Regions from separate parts of the Pseudarthrobacter scleromae genome, predicted to be linked through region 2. Evidence: predicted binding sites of a transcription regulator. Region 2 holds the regulator's gene; each other region holds the start of a gene.
What was found. Region 2 encodes Rex, which represses fermentation and respiration genes when NADH is low (regulators of the CRP and FNR family bind a similar motif). Its sites were predicted from a motif close to CTTGTGAANNNNTTCACAAG; they were not measured.

Region 1 (3,248 bases), on a different contig from region 2:
GCTGTCACCAAAACGGATAACGCCCCAGAGCGCGGAAACCACCAGGACGGACGCGTCCGCCTTGCGGCGCTGCGCAGCCGTGAGGGTTTTGTAGCCCAGGGCGTCATAAAGCACCCCCGAATAGATCCGGTGGGCGGGCGCCGCCGGTTCGGCATGAAGCCGCGTGTTGCGGTCGACGTCGTCCTGGAGCGATGCGCCCACACCCAGCAGCGCGAGGGCGTCCTCGTGCGCGCTCACCGTTCCCAGCGCATCCAGCACTTTGGCGCGGCAGGCGTTCAATTCGGGGAAGCTCAGGGAAGTCCAGTCGACGGCGGATCCGCGGACGGCGGGTGTCTTGCCTTCGGAAGGGGGAAGCAGAATCAGCACCGTCCGATCCTACCGGCGGCGGGAAAGGGCAAGCCCACCGGTAGACTGGGATTTGGATGGGTTGACCAGGCGGCCGCGCGTCACGCAAGTGGCTCGAGGAACGTCCGGGCTCCGCAGGGCAGGGTGGTGGGTAACGCCCACTCGGGGTAACCCGCAGGCCAGTGCCACAGAGAACAGACCGCCTGGGTCGCGCCGGTTTGAAAGCGGCACGAACCAGGTAAGGGTGAAACGGTGGTGTAAGAGACCACCAGCTTCCCGGGTGACCGGGAAGGCTAGGTAAACCCCACCCGGAGCAAGGCCAGACAGGACACGTTTGAGGGCTGCCCGCCCGAGTGTCCGGGTAGGCCGCTGGAGGGCGCCGGCAACGGCGTTCGTAGATGGATGGCCGCTACTCCCGTGCCGGCAACGGAACGGGAGCACAGAACCCGGCGTATCGGTTAACCCATCCATCCACACTGGTTTGACCTTGGACGATGTGTTGGGGATCCTGAACCGTGCCCGCTAATCATGACCCGCAAGACAGCCCCGGCGCTGCTCTTCCGCAGCAAGTCCCCGGACGCAGCCAACAGGCTGTTGCCCTGGCCGGCTTCTTTTCGCTCTCCCTGGCCGCATGGGCCGCGGCGTCGGTCCCCATCATCCTGCATTCCAGCGGCTGGTTCGCGGTGTCGGCCAAGGCCCCCTGGATGCCGCCCGGCTGGATGTTCAGGAGCATGTGGATGCTGCTGTACGCCGCGGTTGCGGTGGCCGCCTGGCTGGTCTGGCGCAAGGGAGCCCTTACCGGAGGCACGCTGGCGGGCTACCTCACCCAGTTGGTGCTCAACGCCGCATGGCCGCTGGCCTTTTTCGGACTCTTTCCCGTGTTTGGCGGTGCGTCCCTCTGGGCGGCTTTCCTGGTGATCGCGGCCCTTGGCGCCTCGGTTGCCTTCCTCATCCTGCGCTTCGGTCCGGTAAGCCCCGCAGCAGGCCTGTTGATGCTTCCCTACCTGTCCTGGGTGGTTTTCTCCTCCAGCCTCAATCTCTATTCGGCCATCCACAACTGATCGTCTGGCGCAACGGCCTTCCTTGTGAGTGATTTCACTCCATCCGGGCCGAATTACGGACGCCAGCCAATTTAGAATGGATGCGGACGCAGGAGTTCTTCCGCCGGAGTTGCGTTCGCAGCCGGCGGTTTTTCTTTGCGTGTGATCCAGGCGCCCGGGGGCCGACCCCCGCGGGCGCAGGCGCCCCTGCACGACATGTGGTGGCCGACAACCGTGTACGAGGACGTACACGGCTGAACCGAGGAAGGTATTTCTGTGAGCCAGACGTCAGATTCTTGTCTTGATACGTGGATGGGCCGCGAGGCCCTCGCCGAGGCCATGATCCCGGTGATCGGCCGGCTGTACCGCGAAAACAACGTGGTCACCAGCATCCACGGCCGGAGTTTGATCAACAAGTCCACCATGAACATCCTCAAGGCGCACCGCTTTGCGCGCCGCATGAGCAAGGACGAACTGCTGCTGGAGGAGACCGCTCCGCTCCTGAACACCCTGGCCAACCTGGAGCTCGGCGCGGCCGCGATCGACATTGCACGGCTGAACCAGAAGTTCAAGGAAGAGGGCAACGGCGCCACCCTTGAAGAATTCCTCCGCGCGGAACTGGCCGACGTCGTCGGCAAACGCGGCGGCGATGACCGCACCAGCACCGATGTGGTGCTTTACGGCTTCGGCCGGATCGGCCGGCTCCTGGCCCGCCTCCTGATCGAAAAGGCCGGCGGCGGACACGGCCTCCGGCTTCGCGCCATCGTTGTGCGCAAGGGCTCGGACAACGATCTCTCCAAGCGGGCCAGCCTGCTGCGCCGCGACTCCGTGCACGGTTCCTTTGAAGGCACCATCCGGATTGACGAGGAAGCCAACACCATCACGGCAAACGGCGTCCAGGTGCAGGTCATCTACTCGGACAACCCGGCCACCATCGACTACACCGCCTACGGCATCAGCAACGCCCTGGTGGTGGACAACACCGGACGCTGGCGTGACGCGGAAGGCCTCTCCCAGCACCTGCAGAGCAAGGGCGTTGCGCGGGTGCTCCTGACTGCCCCCGGCAAGGGCGACCTGAAGAACATCGTGCACGGCATCAACCAGGGCACCATCGAGGATACGGACAAGATTGTGTCCGCAGCGTCCTGCACCACCAACGCCATCACGCCGGTGCTCAAGGCCATCAACGACAAATTCGGCGTGGTCCACGGGCACGTGGAGACCGTCCACTCCTTCACCAATGACCAGAACCTGATCGACAACTTCCACAAGGGCGACCGCCGCGGCCGGTCGGCGGCACTGAACATGGTGATCACGGAGACCGGCGCCGCCAAGGCCGTGGCCAAGGCCCTCCCCGAACTGCTTGGCAAGCTGACCGGCAGCTCCATCCGCGTCCCCACCCCGGACGTGTCCCTGGCCATCCTGAACCTGAGCCTGGAGAACGGGACCACCAAGGACGAGGTCAACAACTACTTGCGGGAGATGTCCCTGCACTCGGACCTGCGCAAGCAGATCGACTACATCGACTCACCCGAAGTGGTGTCCACCGACTTCGTCGGGTCCCGCCGCGCGGGCATCGTTGACGGCCTGGCCACGATCTCCAACGAGAAGAACCTGGTGCTCTACGTCTGGTACGACAACGAGTTCGGTTACAGCTGCCAGGTGGTCCGCGTCATGGAGGAGATGGCCGGCGTGAACCCGCCGTCGTTCCCGGCAAAGGAAACTGCAGCCGCCCTCGCAGCCATCGCCGTTTAGGCTTCCGGCCAGGGTCTCCCGATTTCCCGGCTGATGATGCTGGAATCAGCCGGGAAACGGGATCACACTGGTGGAATGGAAAATGATTCGACGCTCCAGCACGAAACA
Region 2 (3,248 bases):
CAACTCCTCGGCGTCCGCAATGGCCTGGACAGCCACAGCCTTGGCCGAGCCGTGCAGGATGTCACCCACCAGGCGGCCGGTGTACATGCCTTCGGAGATTTCGCCCACCGTCCCCAGTGCCCCGGTCAGCCCCAGCCGGGTGGAGATCACCGTGGCCACTTCGATGGGGGTGGCGGTCACCAGCCACACCCGGCGGCCCACGCGCAGGTGCTGCTCCGCCAGCGCTTTGGCGCCCGGCCAGATGCGGGAGGCGATCATTTCGTCGTAGACCTCTTCGCCGAGCGCCTTGATGTCGTCAACCGTGATGCCCGCGGCCAGCGTCAGGGCGGAGTCGCGGACTGCGTGGACATCGTCCATGTTTTCGCCGCGGGCCACGAACTTGAGCTGCTTCCACGCGAATCCGGCGGCCTGGGCCATGGTGAACGCCCCGCGCTGGTGCATCTTGCGGGCAACGTGGAAGAGGCTGGCGCCGCGCATCAGGGTGTTGTCCACATCGAAGAACGCCGCCTCGCCCGGTTGCGGCGCAGCAACCGGTTTGGTGACTACGGCAACGTACTTCTCCTCGGGCATGCAGTCGAGTCTAGTCAATCCACTGTTCAATCCCCGTTTAGCCTTGTTCCCCCTTGCCCGGCGTCGCCGGTCCCGGGGGAACGGGACTACGGTTAAGGCATGGCCACACCCCGCGTTGTCCTGATCACCAAGGCAGACTGCCACCTCTGCGAAGACGCGCGCGACGCCGTCAGCCGGGTTACGGCCTCGCTGGGACTTGAGTGGAGCGAAGAGCTGGTGGACCACCAGCCGGAACTCCGTGAGCGCTACGCGGAAGAAATCCCGGTGGTGCTGGTGGATGGCGTGCAGCGCGACTTCTGGAAAATCGACGAAGCCCGGCTGGCACGCGTGCTCCAGCGGGCCATGGCACAGTAGGGGAGCCGTACCGTGGTGGAGAGTCCTGTCGTGTCCCTTGCATCGGCGGCTCCTGCTTTGATGGCATTGCCGGTTGGGCCCTAGAGTGGAGTCACAACGCGATGCGAGGGAGGGGCTGGTGGCTTCGCTGGATTCAACCCCCCAGGCTGTCCCGGGCCTGCCGGGAGCCGCGGGCACGGCAGCCAAACAGATTCCGCCCGCTGCAGTGGCCCGGCTGACCCTCTACCTGCGTGCCCTTAATACGCTCCTGGCCGAGGGCGTGGAGCGGGTCTCCTCCGAATCCCTTGCCGAGGCTTCCGGCGTCAGCTCCGCAACGCTCCGCAAGGACCTCTCCCACGTGGGCTCCTACGGCACCCGCGGCGTGGGCTACGAGGTGCAGTACCTCAGCCGGCACATCGCCGCAGCCCTGGGCCTCACCCACGACTGGAAAGTGGCCATCGTCGGTGCCGGCAACCTGGGCAAGGCGCTTGCACGGTACGGCGGCTTCGAATCCCGGGGCTTCGACGTCGTGGCCATCTTTGACGCGGACCAGATGGTGGTGGGCAACGAGGTCGGTTGGCTGCGCGTCAGCGATGTGGCAGACCTGGAAACCGTGCTGCACCGCACCGGAGCCAATATGGTGGTCCTTGCCCTGCCCGCATCCGTGGCCCAGGACATCTGCGACCGCGTGGTGGCGGCCGGGGTCCGCAGCGTCCTCAGCTTCGCACCCATCATGCTCCAGGTGCCGGAAGGCGTTAATCTTCGCAAGGTGGACATGGCAACGGAACTGCAGATCCTCGCCTATCACGCACAACGGGCGCAGGCCCCGGGGCAGACCGCCTAGTTTCCGTCAGCGGTGCTTGCTAGTTCCGGGGCCCACGCCCGAAGGGTGGGTGGTGCTTGGAGTTACCGGCCGTACGGGTTACCCATATTGCCGCCGTAAGGGTTGGCGAACGGCTGCTGGCGCCGGAAATACGGAGCCGAGGCCGGCAGGTAGAGCAGCACGATGGCCGCGATCCCCAGCAGGGTGCCGATGGTTGCAAAGCTGGGCGGGCCGAAGAGGCCGAAGATGGACAGGGCCGCGAAGACCGTGCCCAGGATCCGTGCCCAGTTCTTGCCCTTGCGGACGAAGAACGCCACCAGCAAGTAGAGGGCGAGCCCGATGATGGCGAACACCACCAGGGTTCCGGCGATGACGCCCTTCATATCCTCGTAGGTGACTCCAGCGCCGCTGCCCTCGATCTGGGTTTCGAAGGCGTCGCGGAACATGGGATCGTCCAGCGTGGTCAGCCCGGTCAGCATCGAAATCACAAAGATCGCGGCGGAGGCAATCAGCAGCCAGAAGGAGATGTTGACCATCTGGGGAACGCCCGTGCTGCCGGACGGCTGGGGCTGCTCCGACGGATACTGCGCGTAGGGGGACTGTCCGTACGGCTGCTGGCCGTAGCCGGGTGCTGCCGGCGGATTCTGTCCGAACTGCGGCGGGTTTTGGCCGTACTGCGGGGCGTTCTGCCCGTACTGGGGTGCGCCGGACTGGCCGTATTGCGGGGCATTCTGTCCATACTGCGGTGTTCCGGACTGCTGGCCGTACTGGGGCTGGTTTTGGCCATACTGGGGTGCATTCTGGCCGTAGCGCGGACCCTGGCTGCCTGACTCGGAGCCGGGCTCGGGCTCGTGCGGAACGGGAGGCGGGACGGGGGGAGTGCTCATGGGCGGTCCTTTTGCGTGTCGGGTTCCAGGTAAATCGCCGGGATCGGTCCTGTCCCCTACCCCCAGCATCACTTACGTCCACCGTACCCCCGGGCAGGCGCCTTGTGGGTCATTCGGAAGAGGTATTCCCGGAGCGGGTCGCCGCGAAGAAGGCCTGGGAATTGGGCAGCCACAGCAGGACCGTTGCCGCCAGGCTGATGAGGAACGTTGCCCAGTTGCCGCCCTGGCCCACCCCCATCATGGCGTTGGCCACCGCCAGGACCAGGGTGGCGCCGGTGAGGGCGGTGAGGCCCAACCGGGCCCAGCGCTTTCCGTCCTTCATGGCAAGGGCGAGGACAATCTGCGCAGCACCCACCGCTGCCGCCAGCAGCATGAGCAGGAGCACCAGCGTGGCCGCCCCTGGTGCCGCGGCAAAGAGCACCAGCGATGCCAGCATGCCCAGCATTCCACCCAGCAGGCCCAGGATGCCGCCCACGAACCAGATCCAGAAGGAGGCCTTGAGTTCGGTGGGCAGGCCCGTCACCAGGAACATTCGGGCAAAACCGCTCCGCGGCGCGCTGGGTGAATTGCTCATGGCCCTCACTGTAAACCCCGTCGGGACCCGGAAGGAGCGGTGTGCTTAAAGACGGCACCCC
Region 3 (3,248 bases), on a different contig from region 2:
GGCTCATGCGCCCCTGGCAATCTGCAGAAGCGCTCGGCCCAGTTCGGGCTGGCTGTAGACGAAGCCCGCGTCCAGCAGTTTCTCCGGCTGGACCCAGCGGCTCTTCAGGACCAGTTCCGTCTCTGTCCGGATCAGGATGGCACCCAGCCGCAGCAGCCAGGCCGGAGTGGGGATGCCGAACCTGGCTCGATAGGCCCGGCGGACCATGCGCATCAGCTCGCGGTTGTCCACCACATCCGGAGACGCCACATTCACGGGGCCGGTGAGGTCCTTCCGGGCATGTACGAAGCGCACGCACCGGTAGAGGTCTTCCACGTGGATCCAGCTGAATTTCTGCGTGCCGGGCCCCATCCGACCGCCCAGGCCAAGCCGGGCCAGGATGGCGAAGGGCCGCAGTGCTCCTCCTCCCGGGCCCAGGACGATGGAGATCCGCAACGGGACCTTGCGCGTCCCCGGGGTGATAGCGGCTGCAAGTTCGGACTCCCACGCGCGGGCAACATCCACCGAAAATCCCGTGCCCAGTTCGCCGTCACGTTCGGTTTGCGGGCCATCCATGGCATGCCGGTAGATGGTGCCGGTGCTCGCATTGAGCCAGGTCGACGGCGGCTGCCGGCACAGTGCGATGGCACGGCCAAGTGCCGCTGTAGTGGAAACGCGGGACTCCCGTATGGCGGCCTTGTTCCTGGCGCTGTAGCGGCAGGATACGGAGCGTCCGGCGAGGTTCACTAATAGCTCCGCACCGTCCAGCACCTGGGCCAGGCGGGCGTCGTCGTCATCCCACGTGGCCGACGGCGACCCCTTGGCGCCTTTGCGGCCAATGGTGCGAACCCTCCAGCCGTCCTTCTCGAACCGGGCCCGGAAATATTTGCCGATGAATCCGGAAGCTCCGGCCAGTACCACCGTTCTGGTGCCGCTCATGGTCCCCCCACTGTGTTGTTTCGGTCTTCAGCCGCGGATGCTGCGGCTCAGGCTCAGGAAATCGTCCAGGATCCTGCCGACACCGGGAACCCTGGCCAATGAGAGTCCCCGTGTGATCAGCGGGACGGCGCCGTCCACCAGGCGCCTGGTCCGCTGCTGCCCGTCGGAGGTGTCGTAGACCCAGAAGAGGGTGACGGCCATGTAGAAAAGCCACAGCAGTTCCGGGAGATCGGACCTGAGCTTTTTCGGTGCCGGCGGTTTCGCGGCCCCAACCGCCGTGCGGAAGATGTCCAGCGACGCTTCGCGGGCCGCCGTTGACCCTGCGGCGAAGGGATTGACCGGGGACGTCGGGCGGATGGCGGTGGCTATGAAGTCGCCGCCGAACCGGTGGTAGGGGGCCATGGCGTCCAGGCCCGTGTGAACGGTGGCCCTAAGCCGGCTGGTGAGGTCGGCAGCGTCCTTGAGCGCTTCGGCGGCCCTGGCCGCGTGCTCAGCCTGGACCTGCAGATACAGCTCCTGGACCAGATCGTCCTTTGACGCGAAGTAGTAATAGGCGTTGCCCACCGATACGCCCGCCTCCGCTGCGATGGCGCGCATGGTGGTTTTGGCGAAGCCGATCTCCCGGAACATCCGCAGGGCGACGCCGGCCACCAGCCGGCGCGTCTGCTCGCTCTTTGCGGTCATGGGCTTCCCTTGGATTTGAACGTGTTCAAGAAAAGTACCACAGATTTGAACGCGTTCAGATTGGGGCCATCACGCTGCCGCACGGCAGCCTCCCGCGCAGTGGGAGAATTGGGGGACAGTGCTAATACAGCCGGTGTTCCCGCTCCCCGGGCACCGAGCGAACCACTACGAACGGACCTCCACCATGACCCCTGTTTCAGGCCACCACGCCCTTCCCCAAAACACCCCAGTTCCGGACCGTCCACGGTTCGCCTCGATCGGCTCCCCGTACTTCGGCATCATGCTGGCGATCATGGCGGTGGTGCTGATCCTGTCCAACATCGGGGCGTCCAAGGGAGTGGCCATCGGGCCGATCATCACCGACGGCGGCTTCTTCCTTTTCCCGCTGGCGTACATCCTGGGCGACGTCATCAGCGAGGTCTACGGCTTCAAGGTGGCACGCAAAGCCATCCTCACCACTTTCGGGCTGTCCGTCTTCGCATCGCTCTGCTACTGGGCAATCATCGCCCTGCCCGGATTCGACGACGAGTTCGGAACGTCCAAGCAGGCAGCCCTGGAAGGCGCCCTCGGTCCCGTTCCGCAGATCGTGCTGGCGTCGCTGCTGGCGTTCCTGGCCGGGCAGACCATCAACTCCTGGATCATGGTGCGGATGAAGGCACGCTCCGGCGAGAAGTCCCTGTGGGCCCGCATTATGGGCTCCTCAGTGGCCGGCGAGTTCGTGGACACGCTGATCTTCTGCAGCATCGCCGCCTCGGTCATCGGAATCACCGACGCCGCGACCTTTGTGAACTACGTGGTGGTGGGCTTTGTGTACAAGACCCTGGTGGAGTTCATCCTGGTCCCCGTCACGTCGCTGGTGATCCGCTGGGTGAAGAAGCGCGAACCGAGCTACGGTGCCCCGACGGCAGCGGTGACGAACGCAGCGTAGCCGCCGCCCGTCGTCGTGTCTTCCAGATGCGGCGAGATCGCCGGAAAGCTGCAGGCCCGCCGGAATGCACCGGCGAGCTCATCCCGTTCCGGCGATTCCGGCGACGGCTGCCCGGCGGCTGTGAGGGTCGGGCAGGTCAGGAGTAGTACTGCCCCAAGGTCTCCGCCTTGAAATCGAAAAAGGTCCCGTCCTCGATGGCCAGGCGGGCGTCATCCACCATCTTCACCACGAAGCGTTCGTTGTGGATGGAGATCAGCGTGGCGGAGAGCATCTCCTTTGCCTTGAAGAGGTGGTGGATGTAGGCCCGCGAGTAGTTGGTGCAGGCGTAGCAGTCGCAGCCGTCCTGGAGCGGGCCGAAATCGCGCTTGTACTTGGCGCCGGAGAGGTTGAAACGTCCCTGCGGCGTGTAGAAGGCGGAGTTGCGGGCCACCCGGGTGGGGGAGACGCAGTCGAAGGTGTCGGCGCCGTTCTCGATGGCCGTGAAGATGTCGTCCGGTTCCGAGATGCCCAGCAGGTGGCGCGGCTTGTCCTCGGGCAGTTCCTCGTTGCACCACCTGACGATGGTGCCCAGGTTCTCCTTCTCAAGTGCCCCGCCGATGCCGAATCCGTCGAACGGCATGGCGCCTAGGTCCCGGCACGCCTTGCGGCGCAGGTCCTCGTACTGCGCGCCCTGGATCACGCCGAACAGGGCCTGGTACGGCTTGCCCGCCCGGGACGA

Region 1: the regulator Rex is predicted to act here: its motif matches at 1,428-1,447, upstream of IEX33_RS08145 (glyceraldehyde-3-phosphate dehydrogenase).
Region 3: the regulator Rex is predicted to act here: its motif matches at 1,645-1,664, upstream of IEX33_RS15935 (queuosine precursor transporter).

What each region holds. Positions count from the first base shown of each region.
Region 1 is NZ_BMKV01000003.1:10,102-13,349, forward strand. Features, by position in the region: gene IEX33_RS08130 (YaaA family protein) at 1-366, opposite strand, end outside; RNA gene rnpB (RNase P RNA component class A) at 424-815, shown strand; gene IEX33_RS08140 (TspO/MBR family protein) at 861-1,406, shown strand; gene IEX33_RS08145 (glyceraldehyde-3-phosphate dehydrogenase) at 1,662-3,140, shown strand; gene IEX33_RS08150 (hypothetical protein) at 3,216-3,248, shown strand, end outside.
Region 2 is NZ_BMKV01000001.1:122,709-125,956, forward strand. Features, by position in the region: gene IEX33_RS00540 (HAD family hydrolase) at 1-570, opposite strand, end outside; gene IEX33_RS00545 (glutaredoxin family protein) at 670-924, shown strand; gene IEX33_RS00550 (redox-sensing transcriptional repressor Rex) at 1,043-1,747, shown strand; gene IEX33_RS00555 (heme-copper oxidase family protein) at 1,810-2,613, opposite strand; gene IEX33_RS00560 (hypothetical protein) at 2,723-3,187, opposite strand.
Region 3 is NZ_BMKV01000006.1:46,478-49,725, reverse strand. Features, by position in the region: gene IEX33_RS15950 (hypothetical protein) at 1-7, opposite strand, end outside; gene IEX33_RS15945 (TIGR01777 family oxidoreductase) at 4-918, opposite strand; gene IEX33_RS15940 (TetR/AcrR family transcriptional regulator) at 946-1,602, opposite strand; gene IEX33_RS15935 (queuosine precursor transporter) at 1,787-2,530, shown strand; gene tgt (tRNA guanosine(34) transglycosylase Tgt) at 2,667-3,248, opposite strand, start outside.